2 regions of the Eremococcus coleocola ACS-139-V-Col8 genome follow, and region 2 is predicted to be linked to the other one. Evidence: predicted binding sites of a transcription regulator. Region 2 holds the regulator's gene; the other holds the start of a gene.

Region 1 (15,148 bases), on a different contig from region 2:
AAACCGGTTTCATAATTTCTTCATAATTAAGGGAGCGGGCTGCTTTTTTTAACTCCATCCATTATTGAAAAAGAAATTTTGCCTTCATTTTTTCACCACAAGTAAAAATATCTAAATAAAAAAGCCGAGGCAATTTTGTCTCGGCTTAAAGACTATTCATTCGCTTAAGCAGCGGTTGTTTGTGGTAATTCAAAGGCCTTAATCATATCATCCGAAGCTTCATCAATTGGTACAGTTTTAACTAAAGAACCTTTAACAACAATCCGATCAACTAAGTCAGAATCACACGTAATCAAGGTAATCGTTGGATCTTCAGTTGGATCTAGCACTTCAATCGCCGTTGCTGGCACCTGTTGAATTGAATCAATTTCATAAACATAGACCTTATCTAAATCGGTTAGATAAATTTTCTGTCCTTGTTGCACTCTTAATAAAGGTGCAAATAAAAGATTCTTATGGATTGAATGGTGACTTGCCAAACTATAATTTGATTTCCCCATTTGTTGGTCTGGACTCAGGGTACCTGCCCCATAGTACATTCCTTCATTAGAAACCCCCTTATAAATAGGAAGGTTCATACCAACATCCGGAATAGCAATCCCCCCAACTACTGGTAGATCATTGGGATTGATTCCGTCTGAAATAACTGATAAGGCATCAATATTTTGAATATCATCAAAATTATAAGTAACCTCTTTTTTATTGTTTGCTTCAATCATTTCACGGGTAAAGTTCCCCACCGTATTTTGTTCAGATCCATGGGCAATCATCCAGTCCTTAATTGGATTCATAGCAAAGAGGCCCACAGCTACTAAAATTAACAAGAAGCCTAGAAACATTCTAAAATTAAAACGTTTTTTCTTTTTGCCACCACGACTATTTCGTTTTTGATGACGTTGTGCACGTGTTTGAACCATACTAATCTCCTATCTATCATAGTATCTGCCTTATATTATACATGATTTATACTAGAAAACACTAGTTGAGACTTTTTTTTACCGAATAAATCATAGTTTATTCATAAATTGAAATAACTTGCTTTTAAACCAATCTTTCCTTATAATTATTTTTAAATAAGACATAAGGGAGTAACTAGAGGAGCTATCCTCGTCAGTATCAACAACGACAAGTAGTATTTGCTACTGGTACTGTACTTAATCAGTGAGACTTATGCTACCAGGTAAATGGCAGCATAGGTCTTTTTTTATAGGGATTCCCTGGTCAAAAAATAGGAGGAAACTATGTCGGAAAGCAAAAACTATCTAGCTTATACTGAGTCAATTGACCAAGTAAAAGCCCATTTTGAAACTGACCTGTCGCAAGGTCTTTCAAGCCAAGAAGCCGCAAAACGTTTGGAAAGCTATGGTACTAACGAGATTCAGGAAGAAGAAAGAAGATCTACCTTCCAAAAGTTCATTGATCAATTTAAAGATTTCATGATTATTGTCTTACTAGCAGCGGCTGCTATTTCAGCCGTAGTTGGGATTTCCCAAGGTGAAGGTATCACTGATACCATCATTATCTTAATTGTGGTCCTATTGAATGCTGTGCTAGGTGTTTTCCAAGAAGCCAAGGCCGAAGAAGCCATCGATGCCTTAAAGAAAATGTCTTCACCTCTAGCCCATGTTCTTCGTGATGGTGATGTTAAGGAAATTAAATCAACCCAATTAGTTCCTGGTGATGTCGTTTTACTCGAAGCAGGGGATGTCGTTCCTGCAGATATCCGTTTAGTTGAAGCCTCTTCTTTAAAAATTGAAGAAGCCGCGCTCACCGGTGAATCAGTCCCCGTCGAAAAAAATACCGATGCTTTAGAAAATCCTGAAGCCGGCATTGGGGACCGTTACAATATGGGGTATTCCTCTACAAATGTAACCTATGGTCGTGGTAAAGGAATTATTACCGGCACCGGAATGGAAACAGAAGTGGGCCATATTGCTAAAATGTTGTCTTCTACCCAAAAACAATTAACCCCGCTTCAACGTGACCAAGAAGCTTTAGGTAAAACTTTAACTAAAGCGATTATCGTGGTTGCAGTCGTGACCTTCTTAATCGGTACCCTCTTAAATGGTATGGGAATTATGGAAATGTTACTTGTTTCTATTTCGCTGGCCGTTGCTGCGATTCCAGAAGGTCTCCCTGCTATTTCAACCATTATCTTATCCCTAGGGACCCAAACTATGGCCGACCGAAATGCCTTAGTCCGGACCTTGCCTGCGGTGGAAACTTTAGGATCTACTCAAGTCATTTGTTCTGATAAAACTGGTACCTTGACTTTAAATGAAATGACAGTCGAACATGTTTTCCATGATGATCAACTTTTTGCTGCTAACCAAGACTTAGACTTAAATTCCCACTTTATTCATTCATTTGTCCTACCAAATGATTCAAAAGTTGATAATGATGGCAAAATAATTGGCGACCCTACTGAAACAGCCATGGTCAAATATGCCATTGACCACCAAATGGACTATAAAGGTCTATTAGCTGACTATCCTCGGATCGATGAAGTTCCATTTGAGTCTGACCGTAAGCTCATGTCAACCATCCACAAGTTAGAAGATGGTCGCTTCGCTGTTTATGTTAAAGGAGCGTCAGACCAATTAATTCAAAGAGCCACTCAAATTGAAATTAATGGCCAAGTTCGTCCAATCCAAGAAGCTGATATCAGCAAAATACAAGAACAAAATGAATCCTTAGCCAAACAAGCCCTACGGGTCTTAGCAGGTGCTTATAAGATTATTGACCAAGTACCAGCGACAGTTAATTCTGAAACGGTTGAAAATGATTTGATTTTTACTGGCCTAGTTGCCATGATTGACCCTGAACGTCAAGAAGCTAAAGATTCTATCCGTAAAGCCCGCAATGCAGGTATCCGGACCGTGATGATTACCGGTGACCATGCCATTACTGCTCAAGCTATTGCTGAACGGTTAGAAATTCTTGATCCAAAAGCTGCTGATAACAGTAGCCATGTTATGACCGGAGCAGATTTGAATGAAATTTCAGATGAAGAATTAGCTAAAAACGTGGCTAATTATTCTGTTTATGCCCGAGTATCACCTGAACATAAGGTGCGGATTATTAAAGCTTGGCAAGCCAATGACAAAACAGTTTCTATGACGGGGGACGGTGTGAATGATGCGCCTTCCCTTAAACAAGCCGATATTGGGGTTGGTATGGGGATTACCGGTACCGAAGTATCTAAAGGGGCTTCCGATATGGTCCTTGCCGATGATAACTTCCAAACCATCGTTGTTGCCGTTGAAGAAGGACGTAAAGTCTTCTCTAATATTCAAAAAGCGGTACAATTCTTACTTTCAGCTAACCTGGGTGAAATCATTACCTTATTTGTGGCGACCCTCTTCGGTTGGGTCATTCTTAAGCCTATCCATATCTTATGGATCAACTTGGTAACGGACGTTTTCCCAGCAATTGCACTGGGTATGGAAAAAGCCGACCCTGATACCATGAAGTATGCTCCAAGAACCAAAGAAGATTCTTTCCTATCTTTCGGTATCTTCCCAAGTATTCTTTATCAAGGGGTCTTTGAAGGGGCCATTACTTTACTAGTTTACTGGTATGTGGATATCCATCTTGGCTTAGAACATACCTTAGCTGAAACCATGGCCTTCATTACCTTAGGTTTACAACAACTCTTCCATTCTTATAATGTGAAGTCTGTCTTCAAATCTCTCTTCTCATCTAATCCATTTGACAATAAATATCTCAACTTAGCCTTCCTTGGATCAGGTGCCCTACTTTTTGGCGTCATCCTTATCCCTGGAATTAACGGTTTCTTTGATGTTCATAATCCTAATCTTGAACAATGGATTATCTGTATTGTCGCTTCCTTTGCGCTAGTTATCTTAACTGAAATTGTTAAGTTTATCTTTAGAACTACTGGGCTTGCGGATAAATATCAATCTATACCACATCTAGATGACTAAGAAACTTGAATCTTAAGCGTCAAACCTAACGGGACTGAAAATAATTAGTCTTTGCAACAAATAAATATCTCTACTATTCGGAATAATAAAAGGAGTTGGACAAATCAAGGTCCAGCTCCTTTTACTATACCCAAGAAAATAACTAGTTCTCATGCTTTTATCTCATTCCTAGTTTTATAGCGTGAACTTATTCTTGGCTTAGGCTTAAAGTATAGAAAAATTGTCCGAAGATTCTTAACTTGAAACGAAGGTAAAGAAAAAGAGACGGGTATTTCTATAATGGCCAATAAAGTTAAGACAAAATTATTTACTCACCAGTAAAGCATGGAAAAATGTTTAAATCTTTCTTTACTGAGCTACTCACTCAAGAAAAAAATCCAGACTTAAGCTTCAAGTCTGGAAAGCCACGGAAGTCTCGTCATCAAAACTAAAAACTTCCAGCTCAGGATGGAGCTGGAAGTTTTTATAAAATAAGATTATGATTTTTCACTGACTTGATAGCTATGATTGGTCGGTTACTTAATAAGCAGTCTAGCCATAAGCAGATCTCGCCCAGCTATTTCCAAACCATATACTCAGGAAAATAAAGCATTAAGATCTAACTTGACCTTGGCCCCGGACTTGATACTTATACGACGTTAAGGCATCCAAGCCCATTGGCCCACGAGCATGTAATTTTTGAGTAGAAATACCAATCTCCCCACCAAAACCAAACATTTGACCATCTGTAAACCGGGTGGAGGCATTGACATAAACTGCGGCCGCATCTACATCTGCTAAAAAGTTCTCTGCCACTTGATAATCTTCGGTCACAATGGCTTCGGAGTGACCAGTCGAATAGCGATCAATATGGTCAATGGCTGCTTGATAATCATCCACCACCTTAACAGAAAGGATATAGTCATTAAATTCCCTTGCATAGTCTGATTCACTGGCGGAAGTCGCTTGAGGCACAAACTGACAAACTTTTTGGTTGCCTCTGATTTCAACACCAGCTTGGATGAGCCCCGCTACTAAGTCTGGCAATTGCTCAACAATCGCTGCATCAATCAAAAGACTTTCTAAGGCATTGCAGACGGACACCCGTTGTAATTTTCCATTTTCTAATATCTGACGGGCCTTTGCTATATCAGCAGCTTGGTGAATATATAAATGACAATTACCTACACCCGTTTCAATCACCGGAACGGTAGCGTGTTTTATGACATTTTGAATCAGACCAGCTCCACCCCGGGGAATTAAGCAATCAACATAGTCATTTAGTTGCATAAATTCTTTGGCAAGACTGTGGTCAGGTTTATCTATCATTTGAACAAAATTAGGATCTAAGTTTGCTTGGCTTAAAGCTTGTCTTAATACCTTCATAATCGCCATATTTGACTGGAGGGCATCCCGGCCACCTCGTAAAATTACCGCATTTCCCGCCTTTAGACATAAAGCTGTGGCATCCACCGTAACATTAGGCCGTGATTCATAAATAATCCCTATAACCCCCAAAGGGACCCGTTTACGACTAATCCATAATCCATCGTCAGTTTGCCAGGCCTGATCAATTTTTTGTAAAGGGTCGGGCAAGGCAGCGATACTTTCGAGTCCTTGAGCCATAGCCTCAATTCGCTCAGGTGTTAAGGTCAACCGTTCAAGAAAGGCTGCACTTAATCCCTTAGTCGCGCCCGCTTCTAAGTCGATTTGATTCGCTTTAAGTATATCAGCTTGCACTTGGCGAAGGGCCGCAGCCATCTGGTTTAAAGCTCGATTCTTTTGTCCAGTAGGTAAGGTTCTTAGCTTACGTTCCGCTTTCTTAGCCTCTTGTCCTAAGGTTACTAAATATTCTGAAGTCATAGATGATTACTCCTTAATTTCTTAAATTTGATTGGCTAAACAAAGTTCCAATCGACTGCCCCTGCAAAATATCAAAAATATCATCCGGATTTTGACTCGAAGCAATAATCATGCTCTTATTTATCGCCAACATCCGTTTCGCTGCGGTTAATTTAGTCGCCATCCCGCCCTTAGCAAACGCTGATCCTTTCCCATCTGCCATAGCCTCGATAGTTGGACTAATTTCAGAGACAAAGGGAATCGGTTTAGCTTGGTCATTCGTCTTAGGATTACTATCATAGAGCGCCGAAACATCTGATAATAAGAGTAATAAATCAGCATCAATAATTTGGGCAACAATTGAAGATAAGGTATCATTATCGCCAAATTTAGTTAAATGATTGATTTCATCATCGGATACCACATCATTTTCATTGATAATTGGAACAATTCCCCGTCTTAAAAGGTGATTTAAGGTGCCAACCACATTCCGATGTGAATTATCATTATCAATAATATCACGGGTTAATAAGACTTGAGCAATGTGCTGACCATAATATTGAAAAAACCGATTATAGTGCTCCATTAGACGGACTTGGCCGACGGCAGCCACTGCTTGAAGCTCAGATACTTGACTAGGGTATGAATCAAGATTAAGCACTCGTGCGCCCACCCCGATAGAACCTGAGGATACCAAAACCACTTCAATTCCTGACTGGATCAAAGCAGTGCAAACATAGGCCAAGCGGTCCATTTTTCTTAAATCAATGGACTTATAATCATTCATAATTGAATTTGTCCCAATCTTGATTACCACTCGCTGCCATTCTTTGATAAATTCTGCCTTTTGCATACCTCTTATTCACCTATCCTACTTCGTTTTTAACTCTTATTATAAGCCTATTTTCAAAAAAGAAAAGCTCATCTTGATACATGATCTTTTACTTATAATTTTAGGAAATAGCTAATATTTTCTTATTTTTTTCTAATTATTTCTTGAAGAAAATTATATTGCATATCCTCTTTCAAAGTTTGTGCATCTCCGCCCAAACTATCAACTAATTGATATGAAAATTCTAAAGCAGTCCCTGGTCCTTTTGAGGTAGTAATATTGCCATCAACTACAAACAAACGATCATCAAGATAAGTACCATGACTAATCTGTTCTTCAAAACCAGGATAATTGGTAAAGTTCCGGTCTTCTAATAAGCCTGCCGCTTCTAAAACAATAGGGGCTGCACAAATAGCTGCTACTTTTTTTCCTGAATTTGCTTGCTTCTTGATAGATTCAATCACAAAATGATTTTTGCGGAGATTATCTGCTCCTGGCATGCCACCTGGTAATACAATTAGGTCATACCCATCAATAACCTGATCCAGAACTTTGTCCATGGTAACTTTAATTTGATGAGCCCCTTCTACTACAGGTTCCAAGCCAAGCAAATCAACTTCAAAACCAGCCCGTCTTAAGACATCTGCCGGGGTCAAAGCTTCAATTTCTTCAAAACCCGGTGCGAAAAAGATTGAAATTTTCATCATACTATCTCTCCTTTTCTATATAAGTACAATTTAATCAATTTAATTCAACTTTTAAAATATATTGCTTGCTATTCCAAATATTGTCCGTTATAATGACTTGTCTACTTAATAAAAAAGTAGAGCCGATGATTATCAATTTTATAAAATGTTAATAATTTTCATCAAAAATGTTCATAAATTATTCACAATTTAAAAGGATATTTAGATTTTTTTACATAAAAATCAGTTGCATATAGCTTCACATTTTACTAAAAAATGATATAATCGGGTTATAGTTTTTATAAAAGAATGGGGGCAAGAAATAAACATGCAACACGAACATGAGTTAGTACAAATTTTTAAGTTACTGGGTCATCCGATTCGTTTGACCATTGTTAAATTACTCAGTGACGCTGACCATATGACGGTGGGAGCAATCGTTGATGCGGTTGAGTTACCTCAACCTACAGTTTCACAACAACTAGCTAAATTAAAAGCTGGTAACATTGTTGACGCTGAACGCGCTGGTACCAATGTTAAATATAGCCTTTCAAATCCTATAGTTAAGCAAATTGTGAAGGATATCAAATAGTATTATTTTATTTGAAGCTCTTAAAACGACTAGCATTCAAACGATACCATGCGTGACTAGTTACCCGAACTAAGCAAATATGACCTAAGAGCATTCAAATACTTATTCAATATATAGGGTATTTCATGAGCATGTGTGAAATATTCGTTTAGCCTATCTCGGGACTCCTGTGGATAGGATTTTTTATATAATAATTGACCTGGAGTTTAAGCGGACTTAAACTCCAGGTCTTTTATATTTTCCCCTACCTTAACCTATCTTATTCAGACCAATTCTCTTCTTGACCCTGAGTCCATAAATAATGATAAGTCCCTTCCTTATCAATCCGTTGGTAGGTATGGGCACCGAAGTAATCCCGTTGGGCTTGGATTAAATTAGCCGGTAAAACTGGTGTCCGTAGACTATCATAATAAGCTAGCGATGCAGCAAAACCAGGCACAGGAAGACCGGCTTGGACAGCGCGAGCCACTACCTTACGCGCTGCACTTTGGTAATTAATAACGATTTCTTTAAAGTAATCATCCAAAAGAATATTTGAAAGGGTGCCATTCTTTTCGTAGGCAGCCATAATTTTTTCTAAGAATTGTGCGCGAATAATACAACCGCCCCGCCAAATTGCTGAAATTTCCTTGTAGTCTAACTTCCAATCCATTTCTTTAGCAGCATGTGCCATTTGAACAAAGCCTTGGGCATAAGACATAATCTTAGAAAAATATAGAGCTTGACGAATATCTTCAACAAAGGCTTCAGCATCCGTCACTGGTTCAGGTTTAGGTCCAGTCAAAACTTGACTGGCTTCTAAGCGGTCATCCTTCAAAGCCGAAATAAAACGGGAAAATACTGATTCCGTAATAGTTGGCAATGGAACTCCTAGATCTAGGGCTGACTGGCTAGTCCATTTACCAGTACCTTTATTTCCGGCCTTATCCATAATCACATCAACCATTGGCGTCTCAGTTTCAGGATCTTTTTGACCTAGAATTTCGGAGGTAATTTCAATCAAGTAAGAATCTAGTTCACCTTGATTCCATTCAGTAAAGTAATTTTTAATTTCCTCAATAGATAAGTTTAAATAGCGGCGCATCAAATCATAAGATTCAGCAATTAATTGCATGTCTCCATATTCAATCCCATTGTGAACCATTTTGACATAATGACCGGCCCCATTTTCCCCAACATAAGTCACACAAGGACTATTATCAGAAGGTGCCTTAGCTGCAATTTCTTCTAAAATAGGTTTTAAAATATCATAAGCATCTTTAGGTCCCCCTGGCATTAAGGATGGTCCATGCAAGGCACCTTCTTCACCACCGGAAACGCCCATGCCCATAAAATGAATGCCAGAACCATCTAATTCTTGGGCCCGCCGAATGGTATCTTTATAGAAGGTATTCCCACAGTCAACCATAACATCATCTTTTTCTAAGAGTGGTAGTAATTGTTGAATTACAGCATCGGTTCCTGCCCCTGCCTTAACCATAATTAAGACGCGGCGTGGTTTTTCCAAAGATGCAACAAAATCTTCAATTGTATAAGAAGGAAGTAGATTCTTATCAGGATTTTCTTTCACAACCGCTTCAGTCTTAGACCCAGTCCGATTAAAAATCCCTACCCGGTAGCCTCGACTTTCAATATTTAAAGCTAGATTTTTGCCCATAACGGCCATACCAATGACACCAATTTGTGCTTTTTCCATAAATCATCCTCCTAGATTGTTATCAACCCCACTCGTTGGGGCGCTCCCTTTAAATATAACACTCCTGATAATAAAAAACTATTTTTTTGCTAAAGTTGGCCATTAAATTAAAACTTTTAATTCGATAACAATCTTGTTACAATGAACTTAAGGAAGAAAGGAAGACTTATCATGCAGACTTATATTTTAGGTGGTTATACTAAACGCTTAAATAAAGGAATTAGCGAAATCCAATTCAATCCAGCTGACCAAAGTTTGAGTCAAACTCAATTAATTGCTAACCTAAATAGTTCAACTTTTGTCGCATTAAATTCCACTAAAGACCTACTCTTTGCCCTTAATAAAAAAGATGATCAAGGCGGTTTAGTGGTTTTTGAGAAGCAGAATAGCTCTTGGCGTAAAGTTTCTGAAGCCTATGCTTCTGGTGCAACGGGTTGTCATATTACTTTCCGCCAAGCATCGCAAACGATTTATGTATCAAACTATCATGAGGCTTCAATTGATATTTATCAACTTGATTCCAATAAACAAGTTCGCCTAGCCCAACGGATTCAACATCATGGTTCGAGTGTCCACCCTAACCAAAACCAATCTCATATCCATTTTACTGGTTTTAATCAAAATGAAGACCTTCTCTATGTCTGCGACTTAGGTAGTGACAAAGTATATGTCTACCAAGTTAAAACCGATGGGTCCTTATCTGTACAATCTGAATTAATCACCCCTGCCGGTATGGGGCCCCGGCACATTGCCTTTCATCCAGACCTAAACAGGGCCTATATTATCGGTGAGTTAAATAACCATACCTTGGAAGTTAGGATTGACTCAGTGGGTAATCTAGAAATTGAAGCTGATTATCCTAATTTTAATGAAAAAGTTGACCGAGCAGATGGCGCTGCAATTCGAATTAGCTCAGATGGTCGCTTCCTTTATACCTCAACACGTTTCCATAATATCCTTTCAGTCTTTGCTGTGGATGACCAAGGTCACCTTAACTTAGTCCAAACCATTGATAGCCATGGTCAAATCCCACGTGACTTTATCATCGACGAAAGTGAAGCATATTTATTAGTTGGTCATCAAGATTCAGATAACCTAGTTTTATTCAGTCGTGATACCCAAAGTGGGCGGTTAAACTTAATCAGTGAAAATACAAATGCACCTGAATGTGTTTGTATTGCCCACGCCTAGGTCAACCCGAATTCTCACAAAAATAAAAAGATAAAGAATTGAGGATTAAATATGAAAAATAATCTGTATAAATTTTCTCTCTTATCCCTTTCCCTAATTTTCTTATTTGCTTGCAGCCCTAAACTTAATAATTCAGTCTCCGAAACAGGTCAACATGAAACAGCAGTAATTGAGATTAAAGTCCAAGGCGAAGATCAAAAAGAGTCAAACAAAGAAGTTCAATTCGATCCTGGCATGGACCTTTTGTCTGTGATGCATGATAATTACACCATTCAAGCAAAAGAAGGTTTGGTTGAAGGCATCGATGGACTTATGGCAAATCAAGGACAAAATAAAGGCCGTTACTGGAAATTGATTATTAATGATCAAATGAGTCAAAAAGGTGCTAAAGAGATCATCGTAAAAGATAATGATCGTATCGTTTGGGATCTGACGGACGATTGGGACTTCTAAATGTTAGCCGATAGAAAATATTTACGCCGCCTTATTTGGGATGCTCTCATGGCGGCGCTTTGTTTCATTTTACGCCTCTTATTAGCCCCTCTACCAAATGTTCAACCAGTGACTGTCTTACTTATTTTTGTTTGCTGGTACCTCTCCGCAAAAGATAGTATCTTAATCGCAAGTTTAACCATTGTTATATCGAATCTTTTCCTAGGTTTTGGACCCTGGACCTTGGCCCAAATAACCGCCTATTGTATTTTAATCCTGATTTCTAAACTATTTGCACCATTTTTAAAAAGAGAAGGCTACCTTATCCAGGCTTTTTATATGATAGCGATTGGTTTTTTATATGGTTTAATTATTTCCCTTATCCAAGCACCTTTCTATGGGATTCAGCATTTTTGGGTCTACTACTTCAATGGTGTCTTATTTGACGCTTATCATGGTATAGGTAATCTTATTTTCTTTTTACTCTTACAACCAATTATTCCCCCTTTGATCCAAAAGTATAGATTCTAGTCAGCCAGTATCTTTTCGGATCCAATCACTTCTGATTATAAAATATGTAGTAAAGACCGACCGTGCACAAGATTCCCCAAATCACCAGAGAATTATTCATTACTAAATAAACTATAGGGACTGTATCAAGCTTAGCTTTGATACAGTCCCTTAATTATATCCATAATTACTCCACCCAACTTCACACTGGGAAACATAGTAACAAAGAAATTTAGCCAAGTCCTAAGTCTCACTTTTGCATACATAAGTACTAAGTCTTGGACAAGCCTGTGACCTTGACACCTGATCAGGAAATTATCCAACCTGATCTTACCCTGCTTATTCCTTCCTAATGATCTGTTTCAAGGATTAGTAATAAAAACAATTTGCCATTCAAAAACACAATAAGATAAAAGTATCTGTGGGAATTTCTCGCAATAATTAATTAGTTATATTAGTCACAAAGTATTCTAAATAAAAGCTTTCAATATAAAATCCCTTTGTTTTAAAAGCGTTTTCAATAAAATTAATTAAAAATTATTTGTGATATTATTCACTTTTAACTTTACATATGCTTGTTTTTCTTGTATGATTACTTTGTAAAACAAATCACAAAGTTGCTGAAAATTAAAAATTTAGGAGGATTATTATGGTAGAACAAACCTTAGTCAAAGAAGAAAATAATGTTGAAGTTCAAGTGGATAACTTGGTCCAAAAAGCGCTCATCGCTCTAGACCAATTCCGCTTACTTAATCAAGAACAAGTAGATTATATTGTTGCTAAAGCTTCTGTAGCTGCCCTAGACCAACATGGTGTGCTCGCAAAACATGCTGTAGAGGAAACCGGTCGTGGTGTTTTTGAAGATAAGGCCACTAAGAACTTATTCGCCTGTGAACATGTGGTCAATCATATGCGGGGCCAGAAAACAGTGGGCGTCATCAATGAAAATAAGGCAACAGGATTAACCCTCATCGCTGAACCTGTGGGAGTTGTCGCTGCTTTAACTCCTACGACTAACCCAACTTCAACTGCAATTTTTAAAGCCTTAATTTGTTTAAAAACCCGTAACCCAATTATCTTTGGCTTCCACCCTGCTGCCCAAGAATCTTCTGCCCATGCAGCCCAAGTTGTCTATGAAGCTGCAGTCGCAGCCGGTGCACCTGAAAACTGTATCCAATGGATTCATGAACCATCCATGGATGCCACCAACGCTTTAATGAATCATGAGGGTGTCGCTACCATCCTAGCTACCGGTGGGAACGCTATGGTGAAAGCAGCTTATTCTTGCGGAAAACCAGCCTTAGGGGTTGGTGCTGGTAACGTACCTGCTTATGTTGAAAAGTCTGCTGACATCCGTCAAGCTGCTCATGATATTGTTATGTCTAAGTCATTTGATAATGGGATGGTTTGTGCTTCTGAACAAGCAGTAATTATAGATCATGAAATTTATGATGATTTCGTTAAAGAATTTAAGTCTTACCATACTTACTTTGTTAATAAGAAAGAAAAAGCCCTCTTAGAAGAATTCATGTTTGGCGCTAAGGCTAAGTCCAAAAATTGTGGTGAAGCTAAATTAAATTCAGATGTTGTTGGTAAACCTGCCACTTGGATTGCTAAAGAAGCTGGCTTTACCGTTCCCGAAGATACGAATATTCTTGCCGCTGAAGTGAGTCAAGTCGGTGAAGCCGAACCCCTCACCCGCGAAAAACTTTCACCAGTGATTGCAGTCCTTAAAGCTGATACTCAAGCAGATGGGATTGCTAAAGCCAAAGCCATGGTTGAATTTAATGGTTTAGGGCACTCCGCTTGTATCCACACCAACGACGATCAACTGGCCAAAGATTTTGGTGTCGCTGTTAAAGCCATTCGAGTGATCTGGAATGCCCCTACTTCATTCGGTGGTATCGGAGACGTTTATAATGCCTTTATCCCTTCATTAACCCTCGGTTGTGGTTCATATGGTCACAACTCTGTTGGCGATAATGTATCAGCAGTTAACCTCTTAAATATCAAAAAATTAGGAAAGCGGAGAAATAATATGCAATGGTTTAAAGTGCCTTCTAAAATATATTTTGAACGCAACGCCATCCAATATTTATCAACTATGAAGGGCGTTGAAAAAGTAATGATTGTCACAGACCCTTCCATGATGAAACTCGGTTTGGTCAATAAGGTAATTGACCAATTGCAAGCACGGTCAAATCAAGTAACCATCCAACTTTTCTCTGACGTTGAACCAGACCCAGATATCTCAACTGTGCGCCGAGGGGCTGAAATTGTCAAAGGTTTCCAACCGGATACCATTATCGCTCTTGGCGGTGGGTCTGTTATGGATGCGGCTAAGGTAATGTGGCTCTTCTATGAACAACCACAAATCGACTTCCGTGACTTAGTTCAAAAATTCATGGATATCCGTAAACGTGCCTTCAAATTTCCAGAACTCGGTGAAAAAGCTAAATACATCGGGATTCCTACAACCTCAGGTACCGGATCTGAAGTAACCCCATTTGCGGTCATCTCAGATAAGAAAAACCAACGCAAATACCCATTAGCAGACTATTCTCTAACTCCAACTATTGCGATTATTGACCCTGATTTAGTTATGACCGTGCCTGACTTTGTTACCGCTGATACCGGGATGGATGTGCTAACCCATGCCATTGAAGCCTACACTTCTACCTTAGCCAATGATTATACAGATGGTTTAGCCCTACAAGCTATTAAAATGGTTTTTGAAAACCTAGAGGAATCAGTTGCTGGAAATAGCTTTGCTGCCCGTGAAAAAATGCATAATGCTTCTACCATGGCTGGTATGGCCTTTGCCAATGCCTTCCTCGGCATGTCCCATTCTATGGCCCATAAAATTGGTGCTTTCCACCATACTGTCCATGGTCGGACCAATGCAATTCTTTTACCATATGTTATCCGTTACAATGGGACTAAACCTGCTAAAACTGCTACTTGGCCTAAATACAATTATTGGAAAGCTAATGAAAAATACCAAGATATTGCTAAACTAGTCGGACTTAAAGCAGATACCCCAGAAGAAGCTGTAATTAATTTGGCCCAAGCAGTTTATGACTTAGGTGAACGTGTTGGAATTGAGATGAACTTCAAAGCTCAAGGCATCAAAGAAAAAGACTTTATGGACAGCTTGGAAGAAATTGCTTATCTAGCTTATGAAGACCAATGTTCTCCAGCTAATCCACGCCTGCCAATGATTAAAGATATGCAAGAAATTATGACCAATGCATATTATGGTTACGCAGAAAAACCCGGCCAATATAAATAAGTTATCCTCCTAAAGGATATAGATACAAAAAAGGAATCGGCGCCCCACCGATTCCTTTTTAATTTTATTTAATTGTTTTATCAACTGTTACACATTCAATCCCATCTTCAAAATAATGGTCTGAACATTCTTGGTAACCTTGACTCTTA
Region 2 (15,148 bases):
AAGAAGAGAGATATTACTCTTACAATTGAAGATGGCAATGTAACAAAGACTGAAGAAGGCGAATTTACTGAAACAAAAGCTCCACAAAAGAAAATTATAAAAGTAGGGGCAAACACCGAAGGTAAAGTTGTTCACGAAGAAAAAATTCCATTTAAGTATGAAATTTCTTATGATGAAAACCTAAAATCAGGCGAATATGTTATCGATGTACCAGGAACAGAAGGAACAAGGAAGACAACTTGGACTATTAAAAACTCTGAAATAGTTGGCGAACCAGAAGTTGAAACTACTGATCCAGTGAACGCTGTAATTAGGGTTGGTAAAAAAGACTACACAGGTACTCTTGAAACTAAGAAGACTAAGGCTATTGAATTTGAGACAGAATACAGAGTTAACAACGAATTAAAGCCTGGAGAAGTAAAAGAAATACAAAAAGGCGAACTTGGTGAAGAAGAAACCACAGTTACTCATACTATAGTAAATGGCGAAGTTACTAAGTCAGAAGAAGGTACACCAACCCAAACAAAGGCTCCAGTTAAGAGAATTGTTGAAGTTGGACCTGGAACAACTGATGGTACTCACACTTATACAAGTAAGAAACCATTTGAAGTAGAAGTAAGAGTAAATCCAGACCTTAAGAAAGGCGAATACAAGGTAGTTCAAAAAGGTGTTGAAGGTGAAGAAGAATATACAATTACTATTGAAAACTCAAAAGTAACAAATGTTTCAGAACCAAAGGAAACAAAAGCACCTGTAAAAGAAATTATCGAAGTAGGAAGTCAAGAATTCGAAGGTGAAGTAAAACACACTGAAGAACTACCATTTGGATACAAGGTAGAGGAAGTAGAAGACCTTAAGAAGGGCGAATACAGAATAGTAAAACCTGGTAAGGTTGGTAGAAAGACTACTACATGGACTATTAAAGATTCACAAGTTGTGGGAGAACCTAAAGAAGAAATTGTAGAAGCAGAAGATGCTCTTATCCAAGTAGGTAAGGGAACTAATGACGGTACTCATGAAATCGTAGAAAAGAAAGAATTACCTTTCGAAACTAGATATGAATACGATGATTCCCTAGAACCAGGTGAAGAAAAAGTTGTTCAAGAAGGTAAGCCAGGTCTACAAGAAAGAACAAACACTCTTGTTATTAAAGATGGCAAAGTTGTTGAAACTAAAGAAGGCGAATTTAAAACTATAACAGAGCCTGAAGAAAGAATTGTAAAAATCGGTAGAAAATCTACTGATGGTGAAGTTACAAAGACAATCGAAAGAGAAATCCCTTATGAAACAAAGGTAATCTATGACGAAACCCTTGAAGCTGGCTTCCAAAAAATCGAAAACGAAGGAAAACCAGGCAAGGAAGAAGTTACAATTACCCAAAAAATCAAGGATTCTAAACCAGTTGGTGATCCAACAGAAACTACAAAAACTATCATTGAAAAAGAAGATAGGGTAGTAAGAATTGGTGTGAAACCTGTTGAAAAGATTGTAGAACTAGGCCACGATACCGAATACAGACACAACCCAGAACTTAAAGAAGGCGAAACAAAAGTCATCGAAGAAGGTTCTAAAGGTTCTGTGAAATACACTACTACTTTCAACAAGGAAACTGGTAAGCTTGAAGTGACTGAAGAAAGAGTTGAACCAAAGAATAAGGTTGTAGAATACGGTTCTAAGACTGAAGGCGAATTCACTTATGAAAGTGAAAAAGCTTACGACATCATAATTAGGGAAAATCCAAATCTTGAAGCTGGAAAGACTAATGTTATTCAAGAAGGTATTGTTGGTAAAACTGAAACTACTGTTAAAATAGAAAACAGCAAGGAAGTTGACAGGACTACTAAGACAATTACAGAAAAACAAGATAAGATTATAGAAATCGGGACGAAAAATGTTTGTGAAATCCCACCAGTAGATCCAGACAACCCAACAGATCCAACGGACCCAACAGATCCAACAGATCCGACAGACCCAACGGATCCAACGGACCCAACAGATCCAACAGATCCAACGGACCCAACAGATCCAACGGATCCAACAGATCCAACAGATCCAACGGACCCAACAGATCCAACAGATCCAACGGACCCAACGGATCCAACAGATCCAACGGACCCAACAGATCCAACGGACCCAACAGATCCAACGGACCCAACGGACCCAACGGACCCAGAAACACCAGGTGAAAACAATCCAAATGAACCAGGTAAACCAGGTGAAAAAGATCCGAAAGATCCAACTAAACCAGGTGCTAATCAACCAGGTTCAAATAACTCAAAAGAAAAATCAAACACTTCAAGCGCTGATTCAGCAACTCAAGCGGATAAAGCTGGTATGCTACCTGAAACAGGTGAAGAAATGTCAGCTCATATCTTTGGTGCAGCAGCACTTTCAATCCTATCAGGATTAGGACTAGTTGCTACTAAAGGTCGCAAAGAAGAAGAGTAATTGAGCAAGTACTAACGAGTTATTCAGGATACATATAAAAGCTAAGCAACGATGTTGCTTAGCTTTTTTGATTTTTCAATTTGAGGAAACTCGAAATATTAAGATTCTATGTCAAGTAATGTTGGTAAATAGTAGTAGTTGCACTTAAACGCTTGTAAACACCGAATAACCAGGTACAATTTACAGCCCAACCACCTCCTGTATGATTAAGTTAAAACTTATGGAGGTGGTTGATTGATTATTAATCTCGATGCTGCTAAACGCTATTACATTTAATAATAGTTTCCAGTATCACTTAATCTTATTCGCATCAGGTTTGTTTTTCGATTTTAAACGATTCATCACTGTTTTTTTGTTTTGGCGAGAGCGTTTTAACCCCGTAATCCCTGACGTTTGATAGGCATTGACCCACCGCCTTATCTGTTGAGTATCCTTCATCTTGTATTTTTTAGCTAACGGTTTGTATCCAATCGTATCCGAAAGATATTCTGCGACGACTTTCATTTTGAAATCTAAGCTATATTTAGCCATACAAAGACCCCCCTAAAGTTGGATTTTTTGGTCCAACTTTAGGGGGGCAGTACATCAAGATTAGGGGCTATTTTTTGGCTGTTTAATAGGATAGATGAGTGTCTTGTTTAAAGTTTAGATCTAGGCTTTCTTCAAGAAAAAGGTATGTTTATGTAAACGTGTGCCTATAATGATGGCGAGTATGGCTTTGACAATATCGCCTGGGATATAGGGGAGCGTGACCAAGGAGAAGATGGTCATGAGGGACATTTCTTGTCCTTGTTGGACATTCATGATGAATGCAAAATATGCCAAGCCAATCCCATAAATAATTAGGGTGGCAAGGACACTGGCTATAATATAACTGCGGCGGGTGTAGCCAAGTTTTTCTAAATAAGGAGGGATGACAAGAGCCACCACTACAAAACTAATAATAAAGCCGAAGGTTGGACTAACCAAGGCTGAAAGGCCACCTTTCCAACCGGCAAATACCGGCAGTCCAATTAGTCCCAGTAATAGATAAGTCCCAGTACTAATAACGGCTAATTTGGTCGGTAAGAGAAAACAGATTAATAGCACTGCTAAGGTTTGGAGGGTATAAACCACGAGACCGAGATTAATTTGGATTTGGGAGCAGATAATTAATAAGGCAATGAAGAGGGCACAATAAGCTAATTCGCGAATTTTCATAAGTATTCTCCTAATTCGTTTGGTTGATAAAGGCTTGAGAAGAAAAATGGATTTCAGAGCTATTTAAACTTTCTATTTCTTGGACTTCATTTTGAATCAGCAGATGACCGTCCTGATTGATACCCAGGATAATTCCCTGACGTTTTTCCTGGTTTTTTGTAAAGCAAACTCTTTGATTGAGACCCAAGAGGTAAGTTCGGTATTCCTCGATAAAAGGTCGAGCTGGTAAGACATGTAAGTAGGAATAGAAATTAAGTAAAAAGTCACTCAGTAAATGGTTACGGTTGAAGTGAGCACTTTCAGGATGAGGGAATAGGGGGCCGGCTACTTTTTGGATGTCAGGGTCCAACTTGGAAAAATCGCCCACCACATTAATACCAATGCCTAGGATGACGGCATCAATTTGCTGGTTTTCTAAGTTAGCATTGGCTTCGGTCAGAATCCCCACAACTTTGCGACCACCTGCAAAAAGATCATTGACCCACTTAATTTTAATGGCAACCTCTGTGTTTTTTTCTAGAGCTTTGGCCATGGCTACGGCAGCCATAATGGTAAAGAGGCCAATACTTTCAATGGAGTAGGTCTCGCTGGGTAGGGCGAGGGAAAAATAAATCCCTTCTTGAATATCAGAATGGAAGCTACGCCCTTGACGGCCACGTCCTTTGCTTTGATGGTTGGAAATAAATAGGGCTGTCTGCTTGGGGTGTTCAATTAAATGACTTTTGGCTAAATCATTGGTGGAGGTGACCCAATCAGCATAAATAATACTTAAGTCCGGTAAATGGTCTTGCACTAAATACATGATTTGATTGGGATCCAGCATGGAGCTAATGTGTTTGAGTTGGTAGCCTTGGCTTGGAATGCTGGTAATCTGATAGCCCTCTGCCTTCAGTTGTTCGATCACCTTCCAGATACTATTGCGACTGACGCCCAATTGATTGGCTAAAGTTTGTCCAGAGATAGGGGTATCTGCTTGGTCTAAGAAGGAAGATAAGACTTTATAGGTTAAAGACATGAGGAGTCTCATCCTTTCTAATTCATCTAACTAAAAATTATTTTAGACGAAAAAAGGCCCTTGTCAACCTAAAAAAATAATTGGGTGACAAGGGATGGTTTGATTAGTTTTGTGTGATTATCAGAGTTAGAATATATACTTTGAAATCATCGATTCAGCCAACCGCCATCAATGGGAATGACGGTCCCATGAAGATAGTCCGCTTGGTTCGAAGCCAGAAATAAGGTCAAATCGGCCACCTCTTGGGGCTGGGCCCAACGTTTGATGGGGGTAGTTTCTGCCACCCATTGGGCCATGGCCTGGTCCCCTTGGAAATCCCCGGCGGTCATAGGTGTTTGGATGGAACCGGGGGCAATAGCATTGATTCGGATCCCTTGGGCGGCGTATTCGTAGGCTAGTTGTTTGGTGAAGCCGACAATCGCATGTTTGGAGGCGGTATAAGCAATGCCACCACCGCCTGGGCCAAGGCCAGCAATTGAAGCCATATTAATAATCACAGCTTTAGCTTGGGCCTTTAAATAGGGTAAGAAGGCTTGGGTGACTAAATACATGGAGGTTAGATTATTACTCAGAATATCTTGGAATAAGGTGAGGTCAGTTTCTTCAAAGCTTTTAAAGTCATCAAGTTGGCCAGCCGTATTACAAAGAACCTGGGCCTGATTGAAATGCTTTTGGAAGGTCTTCAGAGCCTGGTCTACCGCTTGAGCTTGGCTTAAATCGGCTTGGCAAAAGACGAGGTCTTGTTTGTCCAGCTCAGCCTGCCATTGGTCTTGTAAGGTTTGACTCAGAAGGGCACGGTCTAAGGCAAAGACCTTGTGACCTGCCTTGAGGAAAGTATCCACTTGGGCTGCCCCAATTCCAGAGGCTGCCCCAGTGACAATCACAGTCAAGGTCTCAGGCAAGCGCTGGGTGTTTTTCACCGGAACCATTAGTCCACTAAGACCCAGTCTTCGGCTAAGATATCACAAACGGTCGGCGTAAACATGGTGTAGCCTTCTCCAGTCACTTGGATTACAAAGTAGGGATTGAGTGGTGTTGCATCGAGTTGACTGGCAGGGATTAGCTTGACATATTCTTCAGCGCCGGACCAACCTTGACGGATGACTTTTTGGCCGTTTTTTAAATGGGGTAAAATACTTTCAAAATTCATAATAAATCCTTCTTTCTTTTATTTAACGATTCATATCGGGGTAAGTTTCGTAGAATTCTTCTAGACTGATTGAAGCGGTCTCCCAAGCTTCCATGGCCTGATCTTGGTCAGCCTTAGCTTGGTCTAGACTTTGACTGAGTTTGACCAGCCCATCTTGGTCATTGCTATTATTGGCTTCAAGCATTTGACTGTGGAGATGGTTGATATTTTGGTCGAGTTGGTCTACTTGGTCAGCAGCCGTTTGGACGGCTTGCCGTAATTGCCGTAATTCTTTCTTAAGACGTTTGTCTTCTTCATAAGACCGTTGTTGGGAACTACTTGTAGCTGCAGACGTGTCGGTGGTTTGACTCGTTTCTTTGCTTACACCATCATCTGCTTTTAAGGCCTCAAATTCTTTGGCTTCAGCTTTTTTGCGGAGGTAATAATCATAATCACCTAGATAGACTTTGGTGCCTTCTTCTGAGATTTCTAGGACCTGGGTGGCAATTCGGTTGATGAAATACCGGTCATGGGATACAAAAAGGAGGGTGCCATCAAAATCAATTAAGGCTTCTTCTAATACTTCTTTACTGTCAATATCCAAGTGGTTGGTTGGTTCATCAAGCAAAAGGGTGTTGTCATGCTGGGTGGCTAGTAAGGCCAGGCTAAGCCGGGCTTTTTCGCCCCCAGATAACATGGCGACATTCTTTTCAACGGTTTCACCACTAAAGAGGAAGGACCCGAGAATGGCTCGGATTTTCCATTCTTCGGTGGTGTCATGAGCCCGCCATAGGGTTTCTAAGACGGTGAGTTTAGGATCTAGGTGGTTGACATTTTGATCGTAGTAACCTAGGTCCACATTGGTACCGTCAATGATTTGACCAGCTAGTTGTGGCAATTGGTGGATTAAGGTTTTTAATAGGGTGGTTTTACCAATTCCATTGGGTCCTACGATAGCCAAGGCTTCTTGGCGGCGGAGGTCAAAATTAATATGGTCGGCTAGCGGCTCTGCCTTCGGATCATAACCGATAGCTAGGTCTTGGGCTTCAATGACCCGGTCGCCAGACTGTTTGGCTGCCGAAAACATAATCCGAGGGGATTTTTCATCGGCTAGGGGTTTAGCAATCCGGTCCATTTTTTCTAATTGTTTGCGCCTGCTTTGGGCTCGCTTGGTGGTTGAGGCCCGGACGATATTTTTTTGGATAAAATCTTCTAGCTTGGCAATCTCTTCTTGTTGTTTCTCATAGGTCTTAATCTCTTGGGTCATCCGCGCGGCTTTTTCTTTAAGGTAATAGTCATAGTTACCTTTATAAAGGTGGGCGGTTTTGTTGCGTAATTCTACAACTTGGTTGGCCACCTTATTAAGAAAATAGCGGTCATGCGAGACAATTAAAAGGGCACCTTTATAGGTTTGCAAAAAGCCTTCCAACCAATTCAAGGTACCCATATCTAAGTGGTTGGTTGGTTCGTCTAAGACTAATAGGTCATAGTCCATTAAGAGGAGCTTGGACATGGCCAAGCGGGTTTTCTGACCACCGGATAAGGAAGCGACCGGTAGGTCATAGTCCGCTTCATAGAAGTGGAAGCCGTGGAGGACAGTCCGGATATCGGACTCGATGGCGTAGACATTTTCTTCATTGAGTTTTTCTTGGATTTGGTCATATTGACGAAGTGCTTCTTTATAGGCTGGACTATCCGGCTGGTCTGCTAATTCGGCTAAGTTTTCGGCAGCTTTTTGGGCTTGGTCACGGAGGGCTAATTTATCTTGGAGGGCAAAGACCATTTCTTCCCAAACGGTTCGGGGGGAATCGACCGCAACATGTTGTTCTAGGTAGCCGATCTTAAGGCCCTTAGCCTGGGTAATCTCGCCTTCAGATAGGGGTTCCTGACCCATGATTTGTTTGATGAGGGTCGACTTACCGGTTCCGTTACGGCCGACCAAGGCAATCCGGTCCCGGTTTTGGATATTAAAAGACACGCCTTCAAAGAGGGTGTTATCGGCAAAGCGCCGAGCCACTTGATTGACTTGCAGTAGAATCATATCTATCTCCTTAATAAGCATATTATTTCTATATATGTAAGCGTTTTGCTATACTAGTCATATGTTAGGCTCATTATAACATTAAATACACTCAAAATATAAATGGAGGAAGAAATTTTGGATCATTATAAATTTCACGAAATGAATCTTTATTTTTTAGACGGGGTACAAAAGTATTCGGATGGAGGCCGGATTTTTGGGCCTGTTCCTAAAGCGGTCTGGGCTAAGCGTTATCCTAATGATGATAAGAACATGATTACTGCCAATACTGACCCTATCTTAGTCCAATACCAAGGCAAAAATTATCTAATCGATGCTTCTATGACCCCTGAAACCCAACCGGAAAAGCTATTCCGCAACGAAGGAGCCGAAGGCCAAAAATCCTACGTTGATGAAAGCTTGGCTAAGTTAGATTTAACTCCAGAAGATATTGATATTATTTTGATGACTCACTTACATAATGATCATATGTCTGGTTTAACTGCCCTAAAAGATGGGGAAATAGTTTCTAAGTTCCCAAATGCAAAAATTTATGCTGAAGCCCGAGAATGGTATGACGTCCGCCATCCTAATTCACGGACTAAAAATACTTATTTAGACTTTAATTGGAAACCTGTCCAAGACCAAGTTGAAACCTTTGAAGACCACCTGTCTTTAGCGGATGGAGCTATTGAAATGTTCCATGTGGGTGGTCATTCACGCGGCCAATCTGTTGTTCGTTTACACCAAGATGGCGACTATATGATTCAAATGTCAGATCTCTTCCAAACTGTCGCCCAAAATAACCCTGGCTGGGTCACAGGAGTGGATGATTATCCAATGGATGTCATTTCCTCCAAAGAAAAATGGTTTGAAGAAGGGATTAAACATAATTATAAATTTTTTCACTATCATGATCCTTACTATACTTGGATTCAATACAATCCTGATGGTAAAGGCTATGCTGACTTTCAAAAACGGAGTCGAAAACCTTTAATTGAGTGGACAGATGATTTGAAGGATCCGGCTGCTAAATAAGTAAAGATTATTAACTAAGTAGGTATAAATTTAAGGAGTGGGACAGATGTCTCACTCCTTTTTTATATCAACTTACTTAAAGTATGGGATAATAAGATAAAAAAACAAAAAATTAAAATATAATGTGAATAAATCACAAAAAGCAAATTTTATTGAGACTTCTATCATAAAAATATTGCTAGCGGTTTCATTCTTGTTAATTATAGCTTAATGATTATGAAAACTATAGGGGCCGTTTTCACATAAAAATTGTGAATAATCAGAGAATAAGGTTGTAAATTCACAAAAAATTAGTTATTATAAATTTATGGTAGTTCAACTATTAATCTGAATAATCAAATTATTTTTAAAATATTAAATTGTGAAAGAAGGTTCATAATATGGTAAAACCTATTCCGCGCGCAACTGCTTTGCGCTTACCTATTTATCATCGTTACTTACGTTTTTTACAAAATTCTGGTAAAAAAAGAGTTTCATCAACTGAATTGAGTGAAGCTGTCAAAGTAGATTCAGCCACCATTCGGCGCGATTTTTCTTATTTTGGTGCCTTAGGTAAACGGGGCTACGGCTATGATGTTGACTATTTAATTGATTTCTTTACCCGAATCCTTAACCAAGATCGTCTAACCTCTGTCGGTTTAGTTGGGGTGGGTAATTTAGGGAATGCTCTCTTAAATTATAATTTCCGTAAAAACCACAATATTCGTATTTCAGCTGGTTTCGATATTAATCCTGAGATTGTAGGGACGATCCATTCAGGCGTGCCTATCTATGCCATGGATGAATTGGAACAACAAATTCAAGACCAACAGATTGAAATCATGATTGTAACAGTTCCGCAAGAATATGCCCAAGATGTGGTTGGCCGCCTAGTGACTTCGGGTATTAAAGGTATTTTGAACTTTACTCCTTTACGTTTCCAAGTCCCAGAAAATGTGGTCGTGCAAAATGTCGATTTAACCAATGAATTACAAACTTTGATTTACTTTATTGATAATAATATTCATGGCAACGGTGAATTACCTGAGATTTAGATAATTTATAAGAATAAAAATAGTGGGACTAGGCAAAAAGGCCTAGTCCCACTATTTTTTCGTTCAGACAGAATCTTTAACGTTTTTTACTGAAGCTATCACCAATTAATTCAATGACCCCTGAAAAGGCACCCGCAAATGGCCAAATGACCCAGGACCAAGCCCAATTATCTGTATAAAGGGAATAGGCGATGTAGACCATAGCAATGAGTGTCCAGTAAGCACCAAAGATAGGGCCGGACCAACTTCTACGGCGTTTACTTTCTAGTGAATAATCTTCTTCTTGCAAGAGTTGATCATAGGCTTCCCGTTGGTCGAGTGTCTGGACGATTAAATTGACCCCGATTGCTACTAGAGCTAAGGTCATAATAATAAAAATACCCACATTTGTTTTAGCCTGATCAAAGAGTTCAATCATCAGAATTGGGATAGCCGAAACAATACACAAACCGATACCTAGGATGAGTCGAAAAACATATTGGTCGTGGCTTTTTTCTTTCAGGTCACGAGCTAGGTTAGTCACCCCATATTCGGTATCAATCATTTCTTTTTCTAAGAAATCAAACTTAGCTACTTTCTGATTGGCAAAAATAATTAACCCAACCCCTATCGCAACTGCTAGTAAGAGAGTAGCCACTCCAATGAGGGTAGCCATATCTTCACTGAGAGGGAAGTTTTCTGTTTCCGCGCCGAGGGCTGTATAGAGCAGGATACTTGGTGATAAGATTAAGAGTGAAATGCCGCCAGCTAGGATAGGTCGACTTTCTGCTTTTAATTTTAAGTAGCTATTGGCTTCTTCTAAAGAGAATTTCCGTCGGTCTTCCAACCATTCTAGATCTGCTTGCTCTGGGTCAAGATTTTCAACATCGTCTTTTAAAAGATAATCGGTGGAAACTGAGAAAATTTTAGACATTTGAATAAGCCGGTTTAATTCGGGGGTAGATTGAGCACCTTCCCATTTAGAAACAGACTGCCGTGAGACGCCTAACATTTCAGCAAATTCTTCTTGAGACCAACCATTTTTTTTGCGAAGTTCAATTATTTTATCAGCGAGTATCATATGAATTCCTCCTTTTTTATGGCTTAAGTATAGGTGGAAAAGGGGGTGACATGCTAGCAAGTCTGCTTGTCAATTCAGCTCATAGGAGTTGCGCTTCCTTATCTATAGCTATTTTAGGCGAGCATGGTGTGTGAACAAATCTTTTGTACTTTAATTTAAATATATATTAGAGCTTATGGTCAGTCAATTATTGTTGAAGGATTGTTAGGCAAAAAAAATCTTCTTAAAAGTAATCATTCTTCTTGCAAATTGGTCAAAGATGGTCTAATATAATACTTGTGTTAGCACTATATACTATCAAGTGCTAATTGATAAAATATGATGGAGGTCTTAAATATGATTAAACCTTTAGGAAAACGCGTTGTCATCAAAGTGGCAGAAACTGAACAAACAACCAAGTCTGGCTTTGTCCTTCCAAGCTCAGCTAAAGAAAAAGAACAATTTGGTGAAATTATAGAAGTAGGCCCAGAAATTGTGGCTGAAGATAATGTCGCAGTCGGTGACCAAGTCTTTTTCAAAAACTATTCCGGTACTGAAGTTGAATTTGATGGCGTAGAATATTTAATCATTGAACATAAAGATTTACTTGCAAAAATCGAAAAATAATTTCTTTAAAAAGATAAAGTAAAGGAGTTTTGATAAGAATGGCAAAAGAATTAAAATTTTCAGATGACGCCCGTGCAGCTTTATTACGCGGGGTGGATAAATTAGCTGATACAGTAAAAACAACGATTGGACCTAAAGGTCGGAATGTAGTTTTAGACCAAAGCTTTGGTTCACCTACCATTACTAACGATGGGGTAACCATTGCTCGTGAAATTGAATTAGAAGACCGTTTTGAAAATATGGGTGCTCAACTCGTCCTTGAAGCAGCAACCAAAACCAACGATGTAGCAGGTGACGGTACGACGACCGCAACTCTCCTAACTCAAGCCATTGTCCGTGAAGGAATGAAGAACTTAACTGCTGGAGCGAACCCAGTAGGAATTCGTCGCGGAATTGAAATGGCAACTAAGAAAGCTGTTGAAAGCTTAAAAACGCAAGCCAAACAAGTAACTTCTAAGGAATCAATCGCTCAAGTTGCGGCTGTTTCTTCAGGCAGCCAAGAAGTGGGTAACTTAATCGCTGAAGCTATGGAAAAAGTGGGTCAAGATGGCGTTATTACCATTGAAGATTCTCAATCCATCGAAACTGAATTATCAGTGGTTGAAGGTATGCAATTTGACCGTGGTTATCTATCACAATATATGGTAACTGATAATGAAAAAATGGTAGCTGATTTAGAAAATCCTTATATTTTTGTAACTGATCGTAAGATTTCTAATATCCAAGATGTCTTGCCTTTACTAGAATCAGTGATGCAATCTGGTCGTTCACTTTTAATTATTGCAGAAGATATCGAAGGTGAAGCTCTACCAACCTTAGTTTTAAATAAATTAAGAGGTACTTTAAATGTCGTGGCAGTTAAAGCTCCAGGCTTTGGTGACCGTCGTAAAGCCATGTTAGAAGATATTGCTGTTCTAACTGGTGCGACTGTTGTTTCTGAAGAATTAGGTTTTGAATTGAAAGACGCAACTATCGACCATTTAGGTACAGCCGGTAAGGTTAGCGTAACTAAAGATGATACCACGATTGTTGAAGGGGCAGGTTCTAAAGATGCTATTGCTGACCGCGTGCAATTAATCCGTTCTCAAGCTGAAGATACAACGTCTGACTTTGACCGTGAAAAATTACAAGAACGTCTCGCTAAATTAGCGGGTGGTGTGGCTGTAGTTAAAGTTGGCGCTGCGACTGAAACAGAACAAAAAGAGCGTAAACTACGGATTGAAGATGCCTTGAACGCTACGCGTGCAGCCGTTGAAGAAGGGATTGTTGCCGGTGGTGGTACAGCCTTAATCAATGTTCAAAAAGCAGTGGCTGAACTTGAAGCTGACACTGAAGGGGACGAATTAACTGGTATCCAAATTATAGGTCGTGCCTTAGAAGAACCATTACGTCAAATCGCAGTGAATGCTGGCCGTGAAGGTTCTGTCATTGTTAATAAAGTACGTGAATCTGCTGAAGGTACAGGTTACAATGCTGCGACTGATGTCTTTGAAGATATGATTGCTGCTGGTATTGTGGATCCTACCAAAGTAACCCGGTCTGCTCTACAAAACGCTGCCTCTGTAGCTGCTTTATTATTGACGACTGAAGCCGTCGTGGCTGAATTACCTAAGGATGAACCAGACATGGGCGGTATGGGTGCCCCTGGTATGGGCGGCATGGGTATGATGTAATTCCAACCATACCTGACTGAATCATAAATTAAACTAGCTCTGAGAAGGGCTAGTTTTTTTATGCTAAATGGTCAGTTTCGAAAATCATAAAACTAGTCAGCTTACGGGAGAAACTATATAATATATCTATCGAAAGTTCTTAAGAAAAGAGGTGCCGGAATGGTACAACAAGAAAACCGCCAGTCTAATTTTGAATTACTTCGGTTAATTAGTATGGCTTTAATTGTAATCCACCACTATGCTTACCATGGAGCCGTTGATATTAATGCCCAAGTAACCCAGCAGAGTTTTGCCTTACAAATCCTAAGCTTAGGAGGGACTGTAGGTGTTAATGTCTTTGTTATGATTGGTTCATATTTTCTAATTGGGAAAGAATTTAAATGGCGGCGGACTTTGAAAATTATTATTGATGTCTTCCTCTATTCCTATTTAATCTTTGCGGTCTATGCCATTTTTAAGCCCCAGTATTTACATGACAAAAATATCATTAACTTTATCCTGCCATTTCCCGGCTCGTATTGGTTTGCTGCTTTCTATGTTTTGTTAATTCTTTTTACTCCGGGTCTAAACTATATCATTGAGCATTTTTCCCGGAAAAACCTGAAAAATACCCTGTATTTATTTGCAGTCCTCTTAGTGATTGGCCCATCCTTAACCCTCTATGATTTTAGTATCGAATGGAAACGACTCTTAACCTTTATTTTTCTCTACTTATTAACCGCTTATATTAAACTCTACCTACCCGACTATATTGATAGCTTGGCTAAAGGGCGTAAGTTGACCTTATGGGCTACTGGACTCTTGGTATTAATTGTAATTATTATGTTAGCCACCGATGCTGAGTTAGAATCGTCGCCCGCGACCGATATCTTAATTGGCCAAAATAAAATTTTTATTATCTTAATTTCCTGTGGTCTATTCATTTGGTTTAAAAACTGGCACCTGGCATCAATTAAATGGATTAATGCCTTGTCAGGAGCTACCTTTGGGGTTTATTTAATCCATGAACAACCGCTCTTAAGACAAGCCATCTGGCAGAGAGTTGCTAATGATCAGGTTCATGATTTTGCTACCTCTCTATTTGGCGGTTTTATTAGTGGCTTTGGGGTTTTCCTAGTCTGTCTACTTTTAGCTTACTTAGTAGAAAAAATTCTAGGACGATTTACTAATAAGTTAGCAGTAGGACTCGGTCAAAGAATGGATAATTGGGATGCCTTGCTCTAGTAAAAGACCCCTCTCTATTTGATGAAAGAAACCAGCTGATAGGCAAGCTAGAGCTAGCTTGCCTATGGCCGTTTTTTTAAAATTACTGTCGAATTTTATTTAGTCAGATTACTTAGAAAGGGAATTCATGCCAGAAATATTAAGTCATCCAAGACAAGTTCTAGATTTGATTTGGCCCAGTGATGATTTTGATTACCATTGGCCAGGAAATTCTAAGTGGGAAATTATTCTAGGTGCCTTCCTAGTTCAAAACACAACCTGGACTAATACTGAAAAAGCCTTGACCCGTCTACAAGCAGAAACGAGTCTTCAGCCTAAGCAAATTTTAAGTTTAAATCAAGAGGAATTAATTGCTTTGATTTTTTCTGCCGGTTTTCATCAGAGTAAGTCGAATTTAATATTGAAATTTTTCACTTGGTTACATAGCTATGATTTCGACTTGAAGAAAATTCAAGTAGCCTATCCAGATACTCAAGCATTACGAAATAAGCTCTTGTCCTTCAAAGGGATTGGTGAAGAAACGGCCGACGTTCTGTTACTCTATATTTTTGACCGTCCTGTGTTTATTGCGGATAACTACGCCCGCAAATTGTTTTTGGGTCTGAAATTTCAGCCGGCAGCTAAATATCGTTTATTGAAAGAGGCGATTGAAGCAGCAGGGAAAGACCTATCCTTAATTGATTATCAAAAATTTCATGCTG

What was found. Region 2 encodes Rex, which represses fermentation and respiration genes when NADH is low (regulators of the CRP and FNR family bind a similar motif). Its sites were predicted from a motif close to TTGTGAANTANTTCACAA; they were not measured.
Region 1: a site for Rex is predicted at 12,305-12,322, ahead of adhE (bifunctional acetaldehyde-CoA/alcohol dehydrogenase). Genes of this name have one in related genera too.

What each region holds. Positions count from the first base shown of each region.
Region 1 covers NZ_AENN01000005.1:29,577-44,724, forward strand. Annotated here, with positions in the region: gene HMPREF9257_RS01420 (class A sortase) at 165-917, opposite strand; gene HMPREF9257_RS01425 (cation-translocating P-type ATPase) at 1,242-3,947, shown strand; gene HMPREF9257_RS01430 (glutamate-5-semialdehyde dehydrogenase) at 4,539-5,789, opposite strand; gene proB (glutamate 5-kinase) at 5,803-6,621, opposite strand; gene HMPREF9257_RS01440 (DJ-1 family glyoxalase III) at 6,744-7,307, opposite strand; gene HMPREF9257_RS01445 (ArsR/SmtB family transcription factor) at 7,615-7,878, shown strand; gene gndA (NADP-dependent phosphogluconate dehydrogenase) at 8,138-9,574, opposite strand; gene HMPREF9257_RS01455 (lactonase family protein) at 9,746-10,765, shown strand; gene HMPREF9257_RS01460 (DUF4430 domain-containing protein) at 10,817-11,218, shown strand; gene HMPREF9257_RS01465 (ECF transporter S component) at 11,219-11,728, shown strand; gene adhE (bifunctional acetaldehyde-CoA/alcohol dehydrogenase) at 12,357-14,999, shown strand; gene HMPREF9257_RS01475 (GNAT family N-acetyltransferase) at 15,064-15,148, opposite strand, start outside.
Region 2 covers NZ_AENN01000017.1:54,513-69,660, reverse strand. Annotated here, with positions in the region: gene HMPREF9257_RS07070 (G5 domain-containing protein) at 1-2,448, shown strand, start outside; gene HMPREF9257_RS07065 (helix-turn-helix domain-containing protein) at 2,740-2,979, opposite strand; gene HMPREF9257_RS07060 (biotin transporter BioY) at 3,100-3,648, opposite strand; gene HMPREF9257_RS07055 (biotin--[acetyl-CoA-carboxylase] ligase) at 3,659-4,663, opposite strand; gene HMPREF9257_RS07050 (3-oxoacyl-ACP reductase) at 4,810-5,592, opposite strand; gene HMPREF9257_RS07045 (DUF2829 domain-containing protein) at 5,592-5,813, opposite strand; gene HMPREF9257_RS07040 (ABC-F family ATP-binding cassette domain-containing protein) at 5,836-7,833, opposite strand; gene HMPREF9257_RS07035 (MBL fold metallo-hydrolase) at 7,951-8,850, shown strand; gene HMPREF9257_RS07030 (redox-sensing transcriptional repressor Rex) at 9,231-9,884, shown strand; gene HMPREF9257_RS07025 (helix-turn-helix domain-containing protein) at 9,961-10,944, opposite strand; gene HMPREF9257_RS07020 (co-chaperone GroES) at 11,281-11,550, shown strand; gene groL (chaperonin GroEL) at 11,589-13,223, shown strand; gene HMPREF9257_RS07010 (acyltransferase) at 13,383-14,447, shown strand; gene HMPREF9257_RS07005 (endonuclease III domain-containing protein) at 14,575-15,148, shown strand, end outside.